Regions from separate parts of the Priestia sp. SRI_019 genome, predicted to be linked through region 1. Evidence: a T-box and tRNA genes for the amino acid it is inferred to sense, from the RefSeq annotation. Region 1 holds a T-box; the other holds one or more tRNA genes.

Region 1 (11,781 bases):
CTCACCGTCTTGACCATCTTCACTTGGTGTGAAAGCAGATGCATGAATTTCAATTTCCTCTTCATCATCTTGGTCTGCTCCGATTGGATAGTAAATTACATATGATTTGTTATATTGATCAGAATCAAATGTGAATAAAATTTCGCATAGCTGCTCATTTCCATTCTCATCGACGATTGTAATTTTATTTTCTTCTACGCTCATGTTTGCACCTCATTTTATATTGTAAGCTCTTAGCTTAACTTTTTCTTCAGCGAAAAGCAAGCCGTTCAGTTATTTCACTTCCCTTTTACGTACAAAAGAATATGCAAAAGGGAAATTCATAACTTTTCAGCTGAGGCAAAGCCTGCTGCTTTTCTTACTGCTTGCTGTCTAAGTATCCTTGAAGAATCATAACAGCTGCCATTTTATCGATTACTTTTTTGCGTTTCTTACGGCTTACATCGGCAGACAGCAGTACTCGCTCTGCTGCCATCGTCGACAAGCGCTCGTCCCACATCATCGTTTCAATGTTAAGTTTTTCTTTGACGTTGTCAGCAAACTCAATGCACGCTTCGCCTCGAGGGCCAATCGTACCATTCATATTTTTAGGAAGACCCACTACGATTTTCTCTACGGAATATTCGTCAATTAGCTGCTGTAAACGAGGATATGATTGCTCCATCTGCTCATCTGCAATTTTAATTGTTTCAATTCCTTGCGCTGTCCATCCCATTTCATCACTAACTGCCACGCCAATTGTTTTGGTTCCTACATCTAATCCTAATACGCGCATTTATGAATCCTTTCGATGCTGTTGTAAATAAGATTTAACAAGTTCTTCAATGAGCTCGTCTCGCTCTAACTGGCGAATTGTATTTCTCGCATCGTTATGACGAGGAATGTAAGCAGGGTCTCCTGATAACAAATACCCAACGATTTGGTTGATTGGGTTGTAGCCTTTTTCTTGCAGTGCGTCATAAACCGTAAACAATACTTCATGTACGTTTGTTTCAGCTGGCTCATCTTGAAAATTAAATTGCATGGTTTTATCAAATGAACTCACGGTCCCACCTCACTCTCTTAATTTGTGAACACATTGTGCACTATGCTAAGTCTTATTTATATTGTACACCAAGAAAGAGGAGAATTAAACGGATTTAACCCATTCTTCTACAGTGCCAAGTGCTTTTTCAATTTGGCTAGCGTCTTTTCCTCCAGCTTGCGCCATGTCAGGGCGTCCGCCTCCGCCTCCGCCGCAAATCGTCGCTACTTCTTTAACAAGTTTGCCAGCGTGATGGCCTTTAGCAATTAAATCTTTTGTTACACCTGCAATAATATTTACCTTTTCACCTTGTGGAGAAGCTAATACGATCACAGCGGATTCTAATTTTTGTTTTAAATCGTCAACCATTGCACGAAGGTTATTCATATCCGTTGCATTCACTTTCGCTGCTAGGACATTCACACCATTAATGTTTTGTACGCGGTCAACGAGATTGCCAGCTTCAATATTGCCAAGCTTTGTAGATAGTGAATCATTTTCACGCTGAAGATTACGAATTTCTTCTAGCAATCCTTCAACTCGCCCTACTAAATCACGCGGGTTGGATTTTACTTTTGCCGCAGCTTCTTTTAGTAAGCCTACTTGATCGTTCATTAACTGATAGGCAGCTTTTCCAGTTACAGCTTCAATGCGTCGAGTACCTGCACCGATTCCGGATTCTGATACAATTTTAAATAAACCGATAACAGACGTATTTGGTACGTGACATCCACCACATAATTCTAAGCTGTAGTCGCCTACTTGTACTACGCGCACGACATCTCCGTATTTCTCACCAAATAGCGCCATTGCACCCATCGCTTTTGCTTCGTCAATTGCTTTGTTTTCAATTTGTACAGAGATGCTGTCCCAAATCTTTTCATTAACGATTTGTTCAATTTTCTCAAGCTCTTCCTGTGTCACTTGACCAAAGTGAGAGAAGTCAAAGCGCAAGCGATCCGCTGTTACTAAAGAACCCGCTTGATTAACATGCGTTCCTAACGTATCTTTTAATGCTTGATGCAATAAATGCGTTGCCGTATGGTTTTTCACAATAGCACTGCGGTTTTCTTCATCAAGCGCCGCCGTATATGTTTCACCTTTTACAAGCTCACCGTTTGTTACAGCTACCGTTTGGACATTTTGGCCGTTTGGCGCTTTTTGAACGTCTTTTACTTCAGCTGTTCCTGAAGCACTTTGAATCGTACCTTGGTCCGCAATTTGACCGCCGCTTTCTGAGTAGAATGGCGTGCGGCTTAAGATGACTTGCGCTTCTGTTCCAGCTTCAGCGCGGTCAACAAGCTCACCGTCTACAATAATTGCTTCAACAACTGTTTCTACTTCATTTTTATCATAACCAACAAACTCACTTGCAACGGTTACTTCACCAAGTACGCCGCCTTGAACTTGCATAGAGCTAGAATCTTGACGAGCAGCACGCGCACGCTCACGCTGTGCTTCCATTTCGCGTTCAAAACCTGCATGATCAATTTTCATGTTCTCATCTTCTGCATATTCTTCCGTTAATTCAACAGGGAATCCATACGTGTCATATAAACGGAAAACATCTTCGCCTTGTACCATATCACTGTTTTGCGCTTTTTCTTTTTTAATAACGGTTGCCAAAATAGCTAGTCCGTCATTTAACGTTTCGTGAAAACGCTCTTCTTCATTTTTTACTACGCGCTGGATAAAATCCGTTTTTTCCTTTACTTCCGGATAGAAATCAACCATGATTTCACCTACTACCGGCACTAGTTCGTACATGAACGGACGATTAATGTTTAGCTTTTTAGCATAGCGAACTGCTCGGCGTAACAAACGGCGCAGCACATACCCACGGCCTTCATTTGAAGGAAGCGCACCATCACCTACAGCAAATGTTACCGTACGAATATGGTCAGCAATAACTTTAAATGCCGTATCTTGTTCATCGTTTGTACGATATTTAGCGCCTGAAATGTTTTCTGTTGCTTCAATAATCGGCATAAACAAATCTGTATCAAAGTTTGTTTGCACGTCTTGAATAACAGAAACCATACGCTCTAAGCCCATTCCCGTATCGATGTTTTTCTTTGGAAGCGGCGTGTACGTGCCATCAGGATTGTGATTAAATTGAGAAAATACAAGGTTCCAAATTTCTAAATAACGCTCATTTTCTCCACCTGGATATAATTCCGGATCAGTTAGGTCATTTCCATATGCTTCTCCGCGATCATAAAAGATCTCTGTATTTGGACCACTCGGACCTTCTCCAATATCCCAGAAATTACCTTCTAAACGAATGATGCGCTCTTTAGGCACGCCCATTTTTTCATTCCAAATCTTAAATGCTTCTTCATCCTCGGGATGAACTGTTACAGATAGCTTATCTGCGTCGAACCCAATCCATTTATCGCTCGTTAAGAATTCCCATGCCCATTGGATGGCTTCTTCTTTGAAATAATCACCGATAGAGAAATTACCAAGCATTTCAAAAAACGTATGATGGCGAGCCGTTTTACCCACGTTTTCGATATCGTTTGTACGAATGGATTTTTGTGCGTTACAAATACGCGGATTTTGAGGAATAACACGACCATCAAAATATTTTTTTAATGTAGCTACTCCACTGTTAATCCATAATAAAGATGGATCTTCATGCGGAACTAAAGATGCGCTTGGTTCTACATCATGGCCTTTTTCTTTAAAGAAATCTAAATACATTTGACGAACTTGTGCTGACGTCAGTTTTTTCATGATTGGTCCTCCTTTAATACTCTTCTTATTTATAGACAAAAAAATGATGACATAAAAGCATCTATTTTCTCTGTGTACAAAAGCAATTGCTAGTTATTTGCACACAAAAAAACTCTCATCCCTGTAGCAGGGACGAGAGTTGAACTCGCGGTACCACCCTGATTATAAATGCCAAAAGCATTTATCACCTTCATAGCGTTAACGTTGCTGACACGGCAGGTTTTAGCCTGCACTCTGGACTAGCGTTCCGCTGCTCTTTATTTAGCGCTTCTTTCAGCCAAGGAAGCCCTTCTCTAAAAACCAGTGTGCAACGTACTCGATCCATCATTGTGTTTAAAATATGTAGCGTTTTCTTATGGCGATATTATGACAAATTAACCGCTCTTTGTCAATGTTTGAGCGTATAAGAGCGGATATGCAAAATAGATATTTTAATGACTGCTAAAATTGGCACAGCCAAAATGAGACCCAATACTCCTCCAAATTCTCCTCCTAAAAGGAGCGCAAGCATGATAAACAAAGGATGAATATGAAGGCTCTTTCCTACGATAAGCGGAGACAGCACATTTCCCTCTAGAAACTGCAGCACAAAGATTATAATGACAATGGTAATAACCAACTTTATCGAGATTGTGGCTGAAATAATAGCCGCTGGAACCGCACCAATAATCGGGCCAAAATAAGGGATGATATTCGTTACGCCAATAATGAAGCCTAAAAGAAGTGCATAAGGTACATGAAAGAACCACAGTGCCGCTGTGGCAATCACACCAATAATGAGACAAACAAAAAATTGCCCTCTAATGTAATTGCCGAGTGATTCATTCACATCCGATAAAAAACGTTCACCTGGTTTGTGCCACTTTTTAGGCGTGACATAAGCTGTTGCTTTCTTAATAGAGGAAAAATCCTTCAGCATATAAAAAACAATAAATGGAATAATGATTAAAATCAAAAAAGAGGTAATCAATGACTTTAATCCTTCCGCCACTTTTGTAAGCCACACGTTGAGCGTAGCCTCTACATCATCAATGCTGCCTTCAATTTTCTCATGTACACCGTTTGGAAGTGAAGTTGTACGATCATGAATCGATTCTACCCAATGTCTATATGTATTCGTAAAATGAGGCAGCTGTTCGTTTAAATCTTTTACTTGTTCCACAAAAATAGGGTACGACTTATAGGCTCCAAACCCGATTCCTCCAAAAAAGATGATGTAGATCAGTAAAATAGCTAGAGGACGAGGCACGCCTTTATCATGCGTTTTTTCAATAAGCGGATGAAGTAAATATGTAATGAATGCTGCAATAAAAAAAGGCAGCAGTGCTTTTAAAAACATGTAAATAACAGGAAGCCATAAAAACTGGACTTTAAAAAAGACTAATATGCACAGCAGCGCTAATAACAGCAGTCCGAATCTATAGAACCATTTGAATGAACTATCTTTCAACGTAAACTCCTCCTCTCTTCTATTTTTTGATAAAGAAAGGAGTTTATACATGCAGTTGTCTCTTCTGCCTGCAAAAAAGCACTATTGCAGCTCAGTGCAATAGTGCTTTTTTTATTAGTGAATAGCTTTCATCATACGTTTACGCATTTTTTTCATATTTCTTTTTGTAAACATCTCTCGATCATCTGCCATTTTAAATGCATAAGCTCCAAGACCGAAAGCGACTACTGACGGAATGATTCTGCCCATTGCTCTTCCTCCCGGTAAAAAAGAATTAGAAATTGATTGTGCGCTCGTCGTCTGAGAATAAATCATCAAGCGAGCTCAATGTTCCATCTTCTTCTACTTGGTGAGTATTAATTTGTCCTTTTGAAATAGTCATTTCAATAAAACAATTCCAGCAGTAATACTGATTTACACCAATTTTGCCAACGTCAATACTTTTACAGTTTGGACATTTAAACAAAGTCGACACCTCTTTATACGTTCTACTTATATAAACGCATTATGTCCACTTCTTTCCATGTCCATACTTTATTTTCTGACAATTAGCAAAGAAGGATGGCAACAAAGGAGTTTATTTAACTCTTTGTTAGCATGCGAAAGGTTACATGAAATCATACGGCGTAACGTTTTCCATCCCAATATTTGCATCTTTCATAAATGGAATTTCAGGATCTTCTATGTCGTTATCCAAGCTTTCTCGAAGCAGCGGCTGTAAATTCGTTTGGCGAACGCTGTCTTCATTTCGGCTAACTCCAAGCTGAAACGCTTCGTCTTCTCCGCATAAAATTAAAAACTGTTTGCTTCGCGTAACGGCGGTATAAAGTAAATTGCGTCGCAGCATCCGGTAATAGCTTTTAACAATTGGAAGCACAACAATGGGAAATTCACTTCCCTGTGATTTATGAATGGAACAGCAGTATGCATGAGTTATTTGATTAAAGTCTTGCTTTGTGTAAGTTACTTCATTTCCTTCATATGAAATAACCAGCATATCCTGTTTTTCCGTATTTTCTTTGGCAAAGAAAACCGAAACGATTTCTCCCATATCTCCGTTAAATACGTTGCTATCCGGCTGATTTACAAGCTGCAGCACTTTATCTCCGACTCGGTACGTAATATCTCCGTGCTTAAGCTCTCTTCTTTGCTCAGAAGCCGGGTTAAATAATTCCTGAAGAACTTCATTCAGTTTATCAATCCCTGCAGGACCTTTATACATAGGAGCTAAAACTTGAATATCTTTAGCCGTATAGCCTTTTTTTAACGCATTCCCGCAAACTTGTTGCACAACGTTCGTAATGTGCTGTCCTTGACAACGAATAAAGGAACGATCTCCTTGCTGCCTCGATAAGTCTTCCGGAAGCTTTCCTTTTTTTATTTCATGAGCCAAATCAATAATTGACGATCCTTCCGCTTGCCTGTATACATCTGTCAGACGGACGGTAGGAACTACTTCTGAACTCAGCAAATCTTTTAACACCTGGCCCGGACCTACTGAAGGAAGCTGATCTTCATCTCCAACTAAAATAACCTGTAAATTAGCAGGAAGAGATTTAAACAGCTGATGAGCAAGCCACAAATCTACCATTGATACTTCATCTACAATCAGTAATTTTCCGTCAATTGGATTTTCCTCATTATGATCAAATCCTTCTTGTCCGTTCCATTTTAATAATCGGTGAATCGTAACTGCCGGAAGTCCCGTCGCTTCGCTCATTCGTTTAGCAGCTCGTCCCGTAGGTGCCACAAGTAAAACAGGAAAAGCCTCATCTTTTTTATAGTCCCCTGGATTTAACGAACATCCGTGAAGTTCCGCATAAAGTTCGACTATTCCTTTAATAACCGTTGTTTTCCCTGTACCTGGTCCCCCTGTTAAAAGAAGCATTGGAGACATTAAAGCGGTTTGTATACCCTTGCGCTGAGACGGTGCATATTGGACGTCTAACCGCTCTTCTAGTTCACCCAGAGCCAATAAGAATTCTGATTCCGGAAACTGCTCTTCGTACTGCGTTTGAGCCATAATTTTTTGAATAGCTTTAACCAACCCTTTTTCAGCATAGAAAAGGGGAGGAAAATAAATTTTTTCGTCTTGAATGATAAGCTTTTTATCTGCTTTTAATGCGTCCACTTCTCTTGTAAGATCCATTTCAGACAGATTCTCATGCCTGCTTTTCCGAAGAAGCTCTGCTGTTTTTCCATACAGCTGTTCTGCCGTAACGTATACATGCCCCATTTGATTGCATTCTTGCTCAATGACGTATAAAATACCTGCACGCAAACGATCAGGATGATTAGTTGCCATACCAAGCCTCTTTCCAAGTTCATCGGCCCTGCTAAAACCAATACCTTGAATATCTTCTACGAGCTGGTAAGGATTATTTTGCACAATTTCAAGCGCTTCTTGTTTGTACGCTTGGAAAATCTTCATCGAAAGCTGCGGTCCAAACCCGAGGTCTGTCAGCTTTACCATTACTTCTTCTAACCCTTGATGTTCACGAAGCTGCGTGACTAAAGCTTCTGCCTTGTCAGCTGAAAGCCTCGGAACCTCTTTTAGCACAGACTCATTTTGCAAAATACGAAAAATAGCGCGTTCTCCTAGGGCGTCCACAATGTTTTCAGCGGTTTTTTTACCGATTCCGTGAAATAAATCGCTAGACAGGTACTGAACAACCCCTTGCCTTGATTGCGGAAGTTCTTTTTTGAACTGTTCAACATGAAACTGCAGGCCAAACTTTGGATGCTCTTTGAAGTCTCCGTAAAACGTGTATACTTCATCTTCATTGAGCTTAGGAAAATAACCTGTGACGACCGTTTCTTTATCTTCAATCTCTAAATTTGTTTTTTTGATCCGTATCCGCGTAACGTTATATAAGTTTTCTTCGTTATGAAAGACGGTTACAATCGACGTGCCGCTTATATAATGACGTTCTGGCTGTGAAGGGTTCACTTGTTCTTCGTTCATGTTATCCTTCCTTTACCCGCTTTCTTAATGTTCTAATGTAGACAGAACTTGTTTGGCATTTGCTGCCATTACGTGATCTGGCTGCACGTTTAAAGCTTCATCTAACATCTCAATCGCCTTGTCTTTGTCATCTTTCATAGCATAAGCTACGCCTAAATTATAAAAAGCATCGGCATGTTCTGGCTCTTGATTGACTACCTTAAGAAATTCAGCAATTGCTTCATCTACCATTTCGAGCTGTGCTAAACAAAGACCGTACTGAAATTTTGCTTCTACATCATGTTCGTTTAGTTCTACCGCCCGCTGAAGATAAGGCATCGCGAAACGAATTTCTTCCATATGAAACAGCGTTAAACCAAGCATAAAGTACGCATCGGATGAATCTAAGCCTTTTTTGATTGCTAAATCAAAGTAGTGCTTTGCCTGCTCAAGCTGCTCTGCATTAAAATAAATATTTCCTGCTCCGTAATACGCTGTTGCCGTTTCTTCATCTAATTCAATCGCACGTTCATAAAATTTCAAAGCACGATCCATCTCACTAACAGCCGCTAACAAATTGCCAAAATTCACATACACAATTGGATCTTTTGGATTATCTTCAATTGCTTCTGAAAATGTTTTAGCAGCCTCTTCAAATTTCCCTTCCTGCATATACTGAATTCCTAGCTGATTTTTATCTGTCATTTTTTCGTTCACTCCACTGTTTTAGTTATGATTTAAAAGATTTTCACATCATGAAAATCTACAATATGTAAGTTATTAGTTTACCCAATAAGTAAAGTATATCATAGAAAAACCTCAGCTATATACGGCCGAGGTTTTTCGTTCTTGCTTATATGAATTATACGTACCAGATTTGCTCTTCTTCTTGAAATACTTTGTCAATTGTTGCTCCGCCAAGACATTCATCGTCTTTATAAAACACAACTGCTTGACCTGGCGTAATTGCGCGAACAGGCTCAGCAAAAATAACTTTAATTGTATCATCATCGACTTTTTCAACAGTTACTGCTGAATCGGTTTGGCGATAGCGGAATTTTGCTGTACACGTCATTGGTGACGACCAGTCAAGGTCGCTTACCCAGCTAATATTGGTTGCTGTAAGAGATGTAGAATAGAGCAACTCATTGTGAAAGCCTTGATCGACGTACAAAACATTTTTTTCTAAATCTTTTCCGACTACAAACCAAGGTTCACCGCTGCCTCCAATACCTAAACCATGGCGTTGGCCAATTGTATAATACATGAGACCGTCATGCTTGCCTTTCACTTCGCCGTCAAGCGTTTGCATTACGCCTGGCTGAGCAGGAAGATACTGACTTAAAAATTCTTTGAAGTTGCGTTCTCCAATAAAGCAAATACCTGTGCTGTCTTTTTTCGTTGCTGTAGCAAGGCCTGCTTCTTTCGCAATTTCACGCACTTTTGATTTCTCAATTTCACCAATCGGGAACATTACTTTGGAAAGCTGATCTTGTCCTAATTGATTTAAGAAATACGTTTGATCTTTATTTCCATCTACGCCTCGAAGCATTTTATACTCCCCGTCGCGGTACGCAACGCGTGCATAATGTCCTGTCGCTAGATAATCTGCTCCTAGCGTCATTGCATGCTCTAAAAAGGCTTTGAATTTAATTTCTTTATTACACATTACATCAGGATTCGGTGTACGACCTGCTTTATATTCATCTAAAAAGTAGGTAAATACTTTATCCCAATATTGTTTTTCAAAGTTGACTGCATAGTAGGGAATACCAATTTGATTACATACGCGAATAACATCGTTATAATCTTCAGTCGCAGTACAAACGCCGTTTTCATCCGTATCGTCCCAGTTTTTCATAAAGATTCCGATCACATCGTATCCTTGTTGTTTTAATAAAAGAGCTGCTACAGATGAATCAACGCCTCCGCTCATTCCGACTACTACACGTGTATCTTTAGGTGATTTTGTCAACTTCGCCACCTCCGTTTTCTTCATTTTAATTAAATTGTTCGCTAAAAAGCGAAAGAAACGACACAAACCATCAGTGAGGGATGAAGACCCTACTGATGGCTGCTATTTACATCGTTAGTCGCTTAACGATGTTTGCTGTTTGACGTGCGGTTTTTTCAATTTGCTCAGCTGAGTTTCCTAAGCCAAAGCTAAATCGAATAGAAGTTGTTAAACGTTCAGACCCTTTTCCAAACATAGCTACAAGCACATGAGAAGGATCGATTGCTCCCGCTGTGCAAGCTGAACCGCTCGATGCCGCAATTCCTGCTAAGTCTAAATTTACGAGCATCGATTCAACATTTGTTTTTGGAAATGATAAATTTAACACATGTGGCAGAGCATTTTCAAGATGTCCGTTAATTTCAAACGAAATACCTTCTTCCTTCAATACAGCTACCATTGTTTCTTTGTATCTTCTATATTCATCTGCACGTGTTTGCAGCGTTTGTTGCGAAATTTTCACAGCTTCTTCAAACCCGACAATACTTGTCATGTTCTCAGTTCCAGCTCGTCGTTTGCGCTCTTGTTCTCCTCCAAATAGCAAAGGAGACAGTGAAACGTGAGCAGCTGCATATAAAAAGCCCATCCCTTTTGGTCCGTTAATTTTATGAGCAGAAACGGATAAAAGATCGACACCTAATTGTTGCACATTTAACGGAATTAATCCATAAGCTTGCACTGCATCCGTGTGGAAATATGCTCCATGCTCTTTTAATAGAACGCCAATTTCTCCAATTGGCTGAATAGCACCTACTTCATTATTTCCAAACATCACCGACACAAGAATTGTTTGATCGGTTAGGGCTGATTTTATGTCATCCACAGATACTTGTCCGTACTCATTAACTGGCAAGTAAGTCACTTCAAAGCCCTGTGTTTCTAAATATTGACACGTATGAAGCACAGCGTGGTGTTCAATTTGCGTGGTAATAATATGATTTCCTTTATGGCGGTTTGCAAGAGCGACTCCGATCAGTGCCATATTATCTGCTTCTGTCCCACCACTTGTAAAAATCAGTTCATTTTCGTGTGCTCCAATACTTGCTGCAATCGTTTGGCGAGCTTCGTCTAAATAGCGTCGACTTTCCCGCCCGTAGTGATGAATACTAGATGGATTTCCAAAGTACTCATGCATAAAAGTCGTCATTTTCTCAACGACTGCTGGATGTATTGGAGACGTTGCTGCATGATCAACATAAATACGTTCCAAAATAAACGCCTCCTAGCTCATTATTAAATATAAAACATATAAGACGCTTGATCATCATCAGAATGATTTGCTAAATCTTCAAGCGTTGTACTATCTAGCACTTCTTTAACTGCATCTCGAATACGAATCCACAGCTCGCGTTTTGCAGGCTCTTCATCTTCAATTCCTTCTACAGGACTAATAGGACCTTCTAAAACAGAAATAATATCGCCAGAAGTAATGTTAGCAGGTTCATGTGCTAAGATGTAACCTCCATAAGCTCCGCGCACGCTTTTTACAAGCCCAGCGTTACGCAACGGTGAAATAAGCTGCTCTAAATAATGCTCAGATAAGTCATGCGTTTGAGCAATAGTTTTAAGCGAGATAGGACCTTCGCCAAAGCGCTTCGCAAGCTCAATCA
Region 2 (11,781 bases), on a different contig from region 1:
CACAAAAGGTGTTTTCAATAAAGAAACGTTTAGCATCATGAAACCTGATGTTCATATTTTGAACTTCTCACGCGGTGAGCTTGTAAACGAAGAAGATATGAAAGCTGCTCTTGAAAGTGGAAAAGTTGGACGATACATTACAGATTTCCCAAATCAAAATGTCTTGAACATGAAAAATGTTGTACCAATTCCTCATTTAGGGGCATCAACTCAAGAATCAGAAGAAAACTGTGCGGTAATGGCAGCACGTCAAGTGAAAAATTTCTTAGAAACTGGAAACGTTAAAAACTCAGTGAACTTCCCGAATGCATCTCTTCCTTACACTGGGAAAAAACGCGTAGCTGCTTTCCATCACAACGTTCCGAATATGGTAGGACAACTTACGCAAGTATTCTCAAACTACAATTTAAACATCGCAGATATGGTGAACAGAAGCCGCGGTGAATATGCGTATACAATGATCGATATTGACAATCAAGTAAGTGACGAGATTGTGCCTGAGCTAGAAGAAAAAATTGGTCAAATTGAAGGAATTATTACAAGTCGTATTATCTAATTCGGTTACCCTCATATTTTAGTGTTGCAGCCCTAACTTAGAAAAGTTAGGGCTGTTTTTACATAGTGTTTATCTTCATATCATTTCCTTCATTCCCATAGCATATAGAAATACCTTTAAAGAGGTGAGCGTTTTGTCAGGAGAACTGATAGGAATTTTGATAGGGTCACTCATCGCGCTGGCAGGAACATTCATTACGTCTGTCGTAGCCGTAGTGATGTCGAAAGAGCAATACAAGCAAGAGCTTCGGAAAGCATTTATCCAAAAGAAAGTTGATGCTTATACCCATGTGTGTCAAGTTATTCTAGCAATAAAAAATGATTTACTGACAATAACCGTTTCTTCAGCCGGCTTAAACTGGACGGCTCAATCTATTAACAAACTAGCAGATGTGTGTATTACGGAAGGGCTATGGATTGATGAAGAAGACAGCAAAAAGCTGGAGGTCCTGCAGAAGCAGCTTTCAAAGTTTGTATTGGATGAAATAGAACTGTCTAGACATGATATTCTCACAGCCTGTTATGAAATTGTTGAATATTGTGAAAAAAAAGTAAGAATTCTTCATTTTATGACTACAAAAGAATAGGTGATTACTACTTTAAGAAGTGATAGTAGAAGTATTAAAAAAGCATTGGAATATAAAGTCAAAAAACAATCCGTTTATACACCAGCAGTCGACGAGGGCATTAAGCGATAGGAAAAGATAGGCTCAGTACCGGGTCTATCTTTTTGCGTTTATATAAAGATTAAATATATTATGCACGTGTCCAAGCATTTATAGAAAAACCTCATAAAATATAGTACAGAAAGGAGATGATTGTATGTCGAATTACGAGTCGAGCAAACCTTATATTAAAGCTGTTAATATACCTAATCCTTTATATCAATCTTTAAAAGGAGACTATTTTGTTGGACAAACTGAGCCTATTCGTTTTGGTGGAAATAGAAATGCTTGGGGCGGGTTAGTTAACCCTTCTGGCTCCGGAGTAGATTTATTTGTGAATGCTTTTACTATCACTAACTATTCCAATGAACCTTTTACTGCTGAAATTTGGTTTAACTCTATCCCGCCTGGAAAAGGAACAACTTCAGACAATGTGAGTCCAGCAAATACTACAATACGTTCAAAGCCAAAAGGGAAAATTAAATTTGCAGAAATGGTAAAAGGCTTTCCTGCTAAAGGGGTAAACGTATTTAACCGTGTTGTTCCGCCGAAAAGTACATTAGTAAGTGATGAAGATGGCAAATTTATCTTTCCAAACAATGGTTCATACGTTATTTTCTTAGTTTCTCCGGGAAACAAAGAAATTGAAGCTGAAATTGCATATGGATGGTTCGAGAAAAAACGTAAGAAGGACTGTTAACTGAATAGGCCTTAACGATTGTATAAGCTATTTAATATTTCATACAGTTCTTAACAAACAGTAAGTGTTTATGAAAAGAACTTTGCAGCAACATACAAAGTTCTTTTTTTATAGCTTGCGTTTTTTCGTTTAATTGTGGATATAACTAAAGAAAAACAAAGCAAGCAAAAGGATAATTCCAACTACACAAGCCATTTGAATGGTATTTAAGGATGTTGATAACTAAGGGATTAAAGCGATAATACATAAAACTAAGCTACCTAGTACAATAGCAAAACGAATAACAAAGACAACTGTTATAGAACGAATGCCACATACAGCTGATATACTAATCACTTCTTTGTAGAATTAAGTAACCTTTTCGTCAAGGGTATAAGCATGCTTAACATCTCACGTTAATGTCTACATTCACATTATCTTAAGTTTCAATTCATACTGGCTTTATATAAATTAATCATACTGAATGTATTAATAAAAGATATGAGGTGGAACAATGTTCAACAAGCTTTTTAAACTATTTACAACAGAAAACGAGATATCTAAAGATAAAGAAGTAGATCTCCACGAAGAGAACGATTTTAACGAAGTTTGTGATGATCATTTCATTATAGATGAGTATTAGAAACCCTATAAAACGCTGCAAAATTTAAAGAATTGATTGAGTATATCTGTATAACCAGTAATTGTACAAGGGTCGTAAAGGTATACTTTTACGGCCGATTAATATTGATGAATTGCTTTTTACATGAAACAATGCGAAAAAAATGGGCATCCTAGAAGCAAAAGGAGGGGATAGAATGAGCAAAGAACCAAACGATGAAACAAGTGAAGGGCTGAATCAGCTTTTTGAAATCATCAATGCAAAAGGCGACGAGGGCGAACTTAGAGAAATTGTCAGCAGGAGCAGTGAAAAAAATAATCATAAAAATCATGAGGATCAATCGTAAAAAGAAAATAAAAAACCTCTTCATGGAAATCATGAAGAGGTCAGATGAAATAGTATTGCAACCATTCCATCCTGCAGAGTTTTAAAGTGTTTTAAACTCTTGATACGACTGGTTTTATGGAACTGATGGGATTCGAACCCACGACCCCTTGTCTGCCAGACAAGTATTCTCCCACTGAACTACAGTCCCGATTATGTAGAGCCTTTATTGCGTGTTGACTCTACTATATTTTAATACGTATGGCGCGCGTTCGCAATAGTTATTTTCAGTGTTTTCTAATTTCTTTATATGAATATTAACTTCTAAAAAAATCATTTACTTCTTGTTTGTACGTATAAAAAAAACTTGGAATTTGGTTTGGTTCCAATCCTTTTGCAGCGTATTTGCTGATGGATTCGTAGTACCATTTCTGCTTTTCGAATCCTCTTTTAAAGCTATTCCAAATCGTATCTCCTTGCTGATCGTAGCTTTCTTTTAAAGACCGTAAATTGTCTAATTTATCTGCTACAATTAAAGATTTCACTTCAAGAGAACCAGTTTTCACGATTTGAATTGTATGCTGTTTACGTTCTTCCCAGCTTTTTGATTTGTCTTCTGTATGAGCTTCAACAATACCCGCTACTTCTAAACCAAATCTTTGTATAATTTCTTCGAGTGTTACACTTGTATCTTCTACAGCATCATGCAGATAAGCTGCTGCAATTACTTCTTCACTAAAACCTGCTTTTTCTAAAATATTACCTACGTTAATAGGATGAACAATATAAGGTATATCGGACAGCTTGCGCATTTGGCCGCTATGAGCGTGTTCTGCATATCTACGTGCTTCTTTTATTAAAGACATCATATTCCTCCACTTTTTATTCAGTATATCTTCATATTATTAGTATAAACGAATATAGCTTTCCTCACTTTATAAAATTGCACAAATTCATTTCTTCTAATAAGGAAAGGCTACCAAAATCCCTTCTTACTGTAGTTTTTTATAAAGCCTAATATCTATTTAATAGGCCTGTATCAGTTGCCATTTCCTTTTTTGTTCATAGTTTGTATGAAGGAGTGATAGCAATGCAAAACCGTAATAATCAAAATATTAAGGTCATTGATGTTTCTCATCACAACGGAACAATTGATTGGGCAAAAGTGGCGTCGGATGGTGTAAGAGGCGCATATATTAAATTAACAGAAGGTACAACCTTCTTAGATAAAAAATCGTATGATAATTATACAGGAGCAAAAAATGCAGGTCTACGTGTAGGCTTTTATCACTTTGCTCATGCTGATAATGATCCCATTGCAGAAGTTAATTTCTTTTTAAATAAATTAGGCAGCATGAAGATTGATTTGCCTCATTGCTTAGATTTGGAAGAAAATAAAGGGAAAACAAAAGCCCAGGTCACAGCCTTTGCAGTTAGATGGATGGAGTATATTGAAAGGAAAACAAGCATTACGCCTATTCTTTACACGGGGTATAGTTTTATTAAATCCAATTTTACAAGCGCTGTAGCAAGATATCCGCTATGGATAGCTCGTTACAGTGGAAGTAACCGTTCTAAGGGATTTGCTAACCCAGGTGATACGACGATTTGGGATAGATGGTCTATGTTTCAATATACAGATCAAGGAAAAGTAAACGGGATTAAAGGCAATGTTGATATCAATGAAATGGATCTGGATTTCTTTAATAGTATTAATACAGGCGTGACGGTGGTGGAAAATAATAAGCCATCAGCACAATTACAGCAAGGTGATAGCGGACTAGCTGTAAAAGAACTGCAGCAAAACTTAATTAAATTAGGATTTGAACTTTCCCAGCAAGGGACCGATGGTCAATATGGCAGTGAAACTGTTGCGGCTGTTAAAGCTCTTCAAGAAAAGTATGGATTAACGTCAACTGGAAAAGCTGATGAGAAAACATTAGCTAAAATGATGGAATTACTCAAGGGTGTAAGCAATCCTGTCGAAGAATCATTACCAAAGGTTACTTCACTCGGAGAAAAGTATTCTTTTCAAGTAAAAGCGAAGAAGGATATTGGAGTCTACAAATATGCGAATATAACAGAGAATTTTAGAGCGATAAAAAAAGGCACGGTATTTAGTGTATATGGCTATACGAATGCAGCATGGGCTGTTCCAGGCGGATTTGTGCAAATGAAAGACGTAGAACCTATCCCAATTACAATTAAAACAGGCGGATTAAGTAAAGACATGGAAACAGAGTTTCGTGCTTTCTTAAAAAATGAAGGAATCGACAGTGAATTACACGTACATGCAATAGGTAATCCATCCGCTGAACTTACCGCAGCTGGGCTGGATTTTGTAAAAGTTAAACAGTTTTTAGATAAAAAAGGCTGGTACTACAAGCAATAAACTCCCGCTCCGAAGAGCAGGGGTTTATTTGGGTATTTTGTAAAAAAAGAATAGCAGAGATGAATTAAGTAATTAAAATATGTTCTAAATAACAAAGTAGGTAATAACAAAAAAGTTTCTATGTATAGTTCACCTCTAACAGTCATATTTTTAGTCAACGGCTCATGGAGGGTGAATAAATATGAAAAATACGCAGATTCGAATTGAAACACTATCCTATCACTATGAAAGTATTATGGTAAATGATGAAGTAGAGCGTGCGATAAAAAGTATCGAAGTGACGTATCGAGCATATAAACATAACCACATTTTAAACGGACATGTAGTACTTTCAGGAGAAGAGATTTACGATCTTCAGCAGCTGACTCACGCAGTGGCTGGGAAAATAAAAGCGGAATTAGAAACTACATAAAAAAGTGCCTTTCTTTAAATCTTAAACCAAGATTAAAGAAAGGCGCTTTTTTATTAATTGTTAATTAAACTGCAAAAAGAAGAAATTAAAGTATGTTCTAAATAAAATATATAAATAAAAAACATAGCCTCTAAGATAATTCCTTAAAGCATACACATTATCTTTGCATTGTGAACTTTGTCTCTTTTACCACTACTTTTCTTTTACTATGTGTAAGCAACACGCCGCATAACGTAATGATGCTTCCCACAATGGAAGCTGCACTCGGGATATCTTTTAAAAGCAGCCACGCTAAGAAAAAGGACAGCGCAGGAGTTAAGTAAAGAGAAATGGCAGCCTCAGCAGAACCTATACGCGATGTCAGATAAGCGAGTACCATATAGGGAATAACGGTTGGAAATAATCCTAAATATGTCACGCTTATCGCTGATCTGACAGAGATATGTGCAAGTTCTGTTTCTAACCCAGGTAAAAAAACAAGCATAGAAATTGTAGCCCCCCAAATACTGTACGTCACAAAAGAAAGAAAACCATACTTTTTTAATAAATTTTTTTGACATACTATATAGATGCTTTCTGCAAGGGCAGCTAGCAGGATCAGTAAGATTCCATTAATTGAGTGTACAAAGTTCTCTTTGCTGAAGGTTAAAAGTGCAATACCTGCAAAGCTTACTGCAGACCCAATCCATTTTCTTTTTCCAAACTCCTCCTGAAAAAGAAAAATAGCTAAAAGCGAAGAAAAAATAGGAGTAGTCGAGACCAGTAAACTCGCAATACCCGCACTCACCGTTTTTTCTCCAATGTTTAATGCCGTGTGATATACGGTAAAACCTAAAAAACCGAGTGCTAAAAGAAGTGGAATATCTTTTATATCAGGCAAGCGCATGCGTGTAGCTATTACAATAACTAACAGTACTAAAGAAGCAATACTTAACCGAACAAAAGCAAGGTGCTGAGGAGAAAACGATTCCAGCCCTATTTGAATAACTGGAAATGCTGAAGCCCATAAGCTAATCATCAGTATATGTAAGAACACCAGACTAAACGTTAATTTCATGCCTATTCATCTCCATTTTTCATTTTGAATCCAACCAGTATCTATTGTGGTTCCCATGTTAATAAACATTTGATAAAATGTCTTCAACCAGTTTAAAAGCAATTAACCCAACCACTTTAAAAACAGGAGTAAATGTATGAATCAAGGAAACAGTTCAAGTTATCCAAAATACAAACAAATCATTGATTTTATGAAAGAGAACATTGCGCGTGGAGAATGGCCGATTGGAAGTAAAATTCCTAGTCAGCGAAAGCTTGCTGCTATGTTCGATGTTAACCGAAGTACGGTCATCACGGCATTAGAGGAATTAACAGCGGACGGTTTAATTGAAGGTAAGATGGGAAAGGGAACAATCGTTATAAATAATACGTGGACACTTTTGGCTACGACTCCGCCCGATTGGAATGTTCATGTGAAATCAGGTATGCATCGTCCGAGTCAAGCAATGGTACAAGATATTAATGAATCCGAATTTAACTCAAACCTTATTCAATTAAGCAAAGGAGAGCTTTCACCTGACATATTCCCTAAAGATAAAATGAAATACGCTATGGAAAAAGTAGCAAAAAACATGGAGGTTCTGGGATACGAAGAACCAAAGGGGTATTTTCCTTTACGAAAAGAGTTAAGTGCGTATATGAAAACAACGGGGATTGAATCTTCTCCAGATTCTATTTTAATTGTTTCCGGCGCTCTTCAAGCTCTTCAGCTTATTTCAATTGGACTGCTGCAAAAGAACTCTTCGGTTTTGCTAGAAAAACCTTCTTATCTATACTCCTTACATGTATTCCAATCAGCGGGAATGAAACTCAAAGGTCTTTCTATGGATGAGGAAGGAATAAAAGTAACAGCTATAAAACGCGCCGACCCTCAAGAAGGGCAAGCTATTTTATATACAAATCCATGTTTTCATAACCCAACGGGAACATTAATGTCACAAAAAAGGCGTTACGATTTGCTGAAAGAATGTGAGGAACATCAGCTTCCTATTATTGAAGATGATTTATACCGCGAATTATGGCTAAATAAACAGCCTCCGTTGCCATTAAAGGCTTTAGATAAAAATGGACACGTGTTATATGTTAGCAGTCTTTCTAAAACATTAAGCCCGGGATTACGTATCGGATGGATAGTCGGCCCAGCACCAGTCATTGAGCGTTTGGCGGATATTAAAATGCAAACGGATTATGGATCTAGCTCATTGTCTCAAAGAGTAGCAGCAGAATGGTTTAAAAATGGCTTATATCAACAGCATATGGAAACGGTACGAATCGAATTGCGAACAAGAAGAAAAGTTATGCTGAATGCATTAGAAACATATGCAGGAGATGTAGCAACATGGACGAATCCTGAAGGAGGCTTTTTTATATGGGTGCATATTCAACCTTCTATTTCAATGAAATCTTTATACTCTCGTGCTTTAAAAAGAGGGATATTGCTTAATTCCGGAAGTATCTATGCACAAGAAACCGGCAGTTATCTTCGGCTTTCTTACGCCTATGCCTCTTTACCAGATATCGATAAAAGCATTAAAATTCTTGCTGAACTTATTCGAGAATTGCAAGTACAGTAAAAAGGAATAGCGAATAATCCGCTATTCCTTTTTACTTGTATCAAACTCTTCTTCCTATAAAAAACTCCAAGTAACAACTGACTATATATTACCGTCTATAAATCCATGTTATTTTTTATGATAAAAATAAGTTAAGAAGACTTTTAATTTGCTTTCTGTACGTTTTACATGTAAATCGTGAATGGTTTTAACTACGTAATCGTTATCAAACATTTCCAACACCTCAATTATTGTTAAGTTTCCTGTTTGTTATAGTTTATGAAATAATCAGACGCATATCATCCGCCATCAGCTGTAACTTTACGGTTCATCTTTTACAACTAAAGGCTGAAACGTACGCTCATAATTGAACGCACGAATAACAGGATATGCAAAAAAATGAAAAGTGTGCACGTTTTGTTTTAAAAAAGGCTATATCTTAAAAAAAGAAAATTGTCACACACATTTATGAATATGTATCTACTAAGTAAGAAGACTTTTTTAGTTGGTGGGATTGAAGGTGAAAAAGATGGATGAATTATTTAAAGATCTTGATGTGTACAGGACGCAAGAAGAAATGAAGCAGTATTTTGAACATACGCAGAAAATGATTCATCAAAACAGAGAATATATAAAATTAGCTCGACTTAAAAAAGGGCTTTTCAAAAAGTTTTTTGAAGAGTTTTATCCGCTTTATTGCTTCAGCCAATCTTCCTACTGTCCGAGGAATTCAAAATTAAAACTTATTATTGGAAGTCAAGGATACGACGGATTAATTCTTCAGCCGGATGGTACTGAAAAACGAATTGAAATTACTTCCTACAAAGATGGAAAACTGGAATTTGAAGATGCACAGAGGGTCAATTCAGGAAATTTTGCTCTACCCCGTATCCAGACGGAAGGTTCTGTAGAAGAGTATATAGAAAAAGTGCTAGAAAACATCCAAAAAAAGAGCAAAAAAGATTACAGCGGGGCATCCATTCTATTTGTTGTACACACGTTTCATTATTTTGAAGCCTACGGAAAAACTTCAGCTGCCTTTATTCGTACCTTAAAAAAAGAAATGAAGAATACTGATTTTCGAGCGGATAAAATTTATTTATTGGAATTAAATCAGCCAGAAAGTGAAAGTGTTAAGCAAAACATTCATTTCATTAAATAAGAAGACACGCTGCAGATGTTGAGGCGTGTCTTCTTTTCTAATAACACTTAATACAGGTGGATAATTTTGAAAATTACAACAATTAAGTGCTATAATTCAAGTATGAATATGCATTCAGAGGAGGAAAACCAATGGATTTAGCTTATAGAGAGAAAGCTTACGAATATGCCAAAAGATTCGAATCTAGCTATGACGATTATGATGAACGCTATAAGGTGCACAATAATCCGACGGTGTGGCGATTTATGCCGCTGTCTGATTTTCAAGATTTACTGGAAACCAATGCGCTTTTTTTCGCAAAACCTGATGCATTTTCGGACCCTCTTGAAGGATGCTCTTCAATGTGGAACATAGAAGAGCTAAGAAAAAAAGGCGAACGTCATAACCGTACCTCTAGAACCTATATAAGAAAAATCCATGAATTTTCTGCTGTTTCATCCTGGCATATCAATGATTACGAAGCCGCTGGAATGTGGGATCTATATTTAAAGGGGAATGATGGCGTAGCTATTAAAACCACCTATGAAAATTTATTGTGCAGTATTAAAGATTTACGCTATAAAATCTTCTCTGGCAAAGTGCAGTACATAGACTTCCAAAAAGAAATGGTCAGTCATTCTGTATATGACACGTTATTTTACAAGCGCAAATCCTATCAGCATGAAAACGAATTGAGGCTTGTTATTGTAGCAAGTCGCATACACGCTTGGAAGCTGCAAAAGCTATTCGAAATTCAAGGTATTTCCGCAAATCAATGGCAAAAACGAATGGATATCCTTGAAAAAAGATCGTATGATTTTTCTCACGAGCATGGTAACCTCCTTACATGTAATTTACATCAGCTTATCAATGAAATTTACGTATCCCCAAGAAGCGCTCAAAGCTGTGTGGATGAGGTGAAAGCCCTTACCAAGAAACACGGACTCGCTTATAAAAAGGTTATTCAGTCCGACTTGTATAAGGACTATATTTACTAAATGCTAGCGAAGTACACAAAAGCTTAATCAAAAAATGATTAAGCTTTTTGTGTTACAGGCTCTATATTTCCATACATTTCCTCATATAAAATAAAACAAACCTCCAAAGCCTATACGTATTAGATGAATCAGGAGTACAGTATGATTAAAAAAACGCTGTTTATTTTAGTATGCGTGCTTTGTTTGTGTTTGTTTTTTCAATGGGACGTAAAAAAAGGATATAATGCTTACGTTCGTGTACATCCGCTTATCGAAACGCCTGTTTACCAAGGTAAGTTAGCACTGTATGCAGAAGGAAGTAGTTTATATCCTGCTTTATTTGAAGATATTAAAAAAGCAAAAAAATACGTGTATATTCAATTTTTTATTATTCGAGCGGACAACATCAGCATGAAGCTGTTTAAACTATTGAAAGAGAAAGCAGGTGAAGGGGTAAAGGTTAAACTTTCTGTAGATCGTTTTGGAGGAAACGATCTCTCCCGAATACTCATAGATGATCTTAAGAAAAGCGGAGTTGAGTTTACATTTAGTCGAAAAGCAAGCAGGCAGCACTTTTTCTATAGTATTAATCATCGAAATCACCGAAAGTTTGTCGTAGTAGATGGCCAAGAAGCTTATCTGGGAGGTTTTAATATAGGAGAAGAATACTTAGGGAAGCATAAAAAATTGGGCTATTGGCGTGATTACCACTTACGAATCAAAGGAGAAGGTGTTTTTGAAATTGAAAAGCAATTTTTGAAAGATTGGGAAGAAGACACGGGAAAACATATTTCTCCTCAGCGAGTTCCTATCGCTCGCTCTAACGGAGCAAACTATCAGCTGCTGTTTTCAACTGGAGAAGAACTTGAGCAAAAGATGATTGATCTAATCAACCGTGCCAAAGTAAAGCTTACCATTGCTACCCCTTATTTTATTCCAAGTGAACGTTTAATGAATGCACTTATTTCAGCAAAAGAAAAAGGTGTTTCAATCGATATTATACTTCCAGACAATACCGATGCGTGGTTCACTAAACCGCCTAGTTACCCTAAAACAGAGAAACTATTAAACAAAGGTATTCAAATTTTCTTATATAAAAAAGGGTTTTTTCACGGAAAAGTAATGATCATTGATCATACAATCGCCAATATTAGCACAGCCAACTGGGATCCCCGAAGTTTTTATTTAAATGATGAAGCGAGCTGTATCATTTATGATCGCGAGATGATTACGCACGTAGAACGAGAAATTAATGAAGATAAAACAAATAGCCGTAGATTAACCAAAAGAGTAATAGATGAATTACCTAAATGGGAACATTCTCTAAAAAACACCCCAGAGTGGATTTATTATTATTTTTGAAAAAATAACCAAATCGTGTTTTGTTTATTTTTTTCCGGGTATA

The links. The T-box of region 1 lies ahead of alaS (alanine--tRNA ligase). A T-box ahead of a tRNA ligase gene usually reads a tRNA of that ligase, here a tRNA-Ala.
Region 2: it has a tRNA-Ala gene. The T-box ahead of alaS (alanine--tRNA ligase) is inferred to sense a tRNA for this amino acid. The anticodon was not compared.

The regions. Positions count from the first base shown of each region.
Region 1 covers NZ_JBYCZN010000001.1:289,664-301,444, reverse strand. Annotated here, with positions in the region: gene AC2YJL_RS01475 (DUF1292 domain-containing protein) at 1-204, opposite strand, end outside; gene ruvX (Holliday junction resolvase RuvX) at 359-775, opposite strand; gene AC2YJL_RS01465 (IreB family regulatory phosphoprotein) at 776-1,045, opposite strand; gene alaS (alanine--tRNA ligase) at 1,130-3,763, opposite strand; T-box leader at 3,889-4,100, opposite strand; gene AC2YJL_RS01455 (AI-2E family transporter) at 4,152-5,213, opposite strand; gene AC2YJL_RS01450 (YrzQ family protein) at 5,328-5,462, opposite strand; gene AC2YJL_RS01445 (hypothetical protein) at 5,488-5,679, opposite strand; gene recD2 (SF1B family DNA helicase RecD2) at 5,821-8,178, opposite strand; gene AC2YJL_RS01435 (tetratricopeptide repeat protein) at 8,203-8,862, opposite strand; gene mnmA (tRNA 2-thiouridine(34) synthase MnmA) at 9,020-10,132, opposite strand; gene AC2YJL_RS01425 (cysteine desulfurase family protein) at 10,239-11,381, opposite strand; gene cymR (cysteine metabolism transcriptional regulator CymR) at 11,405-11,781, opposite strand, start outside.
Region 2 covers NZ_JBYCZN010000002.1:353,160-364,940, reverse strand. Annotated here, with positions in the region: gene AC2YJL_RS12185 (phosphoglycerate dehydrogenase) at 1-556, shown strand, start outside; gene AC2YJL_RS12180 (hypothetical protein) at 690-1,142, shown strand; gene AC2YJL_RS12175 (DUF6143 family protein) at 1,378-1,920, shown strand; gene AC2YJL_RS12170 (hypothetical protein) at 2,414-2,542, shown strand; gene AC2YJL_RS12165 (hypothetical protein) at 2,718-2,867, shown strand; tRNA gene AC2YJL_RS12160 (tRNA-Ala) at 2,985-3,056, opposite strand; gene AC2YJL_RS12155 (HD domain-containing protein) at 3,163-3,711, opposite strand; gene AC2YJL_RS12150 (GH25 family lysozyme) at 3,936-5,237, shown strand; gene AC2YJL_RS12145 (hypothetical protein) at 5,419-5,649, shown strand; gene AC2YJL_RS12140 (DMT family transporter) at 5,807-6,706, opposite strand; gene pdxR (MocR-like pyridoxine biosynthesis transcription factor PdxR) at 6,843-8,279, shown strand; gene AC2YJL_RS12130 (hypothetical protein) at 8,788-9,420, shown strand; gene AC2YJL_RS12125 (DUF2971 domain-containing protein) at 9,552-10,397, shown strand; gene AC2YJL_RS12120 (phospholipase D-like domain-containing protein) at 10,539-11,738, shown strand.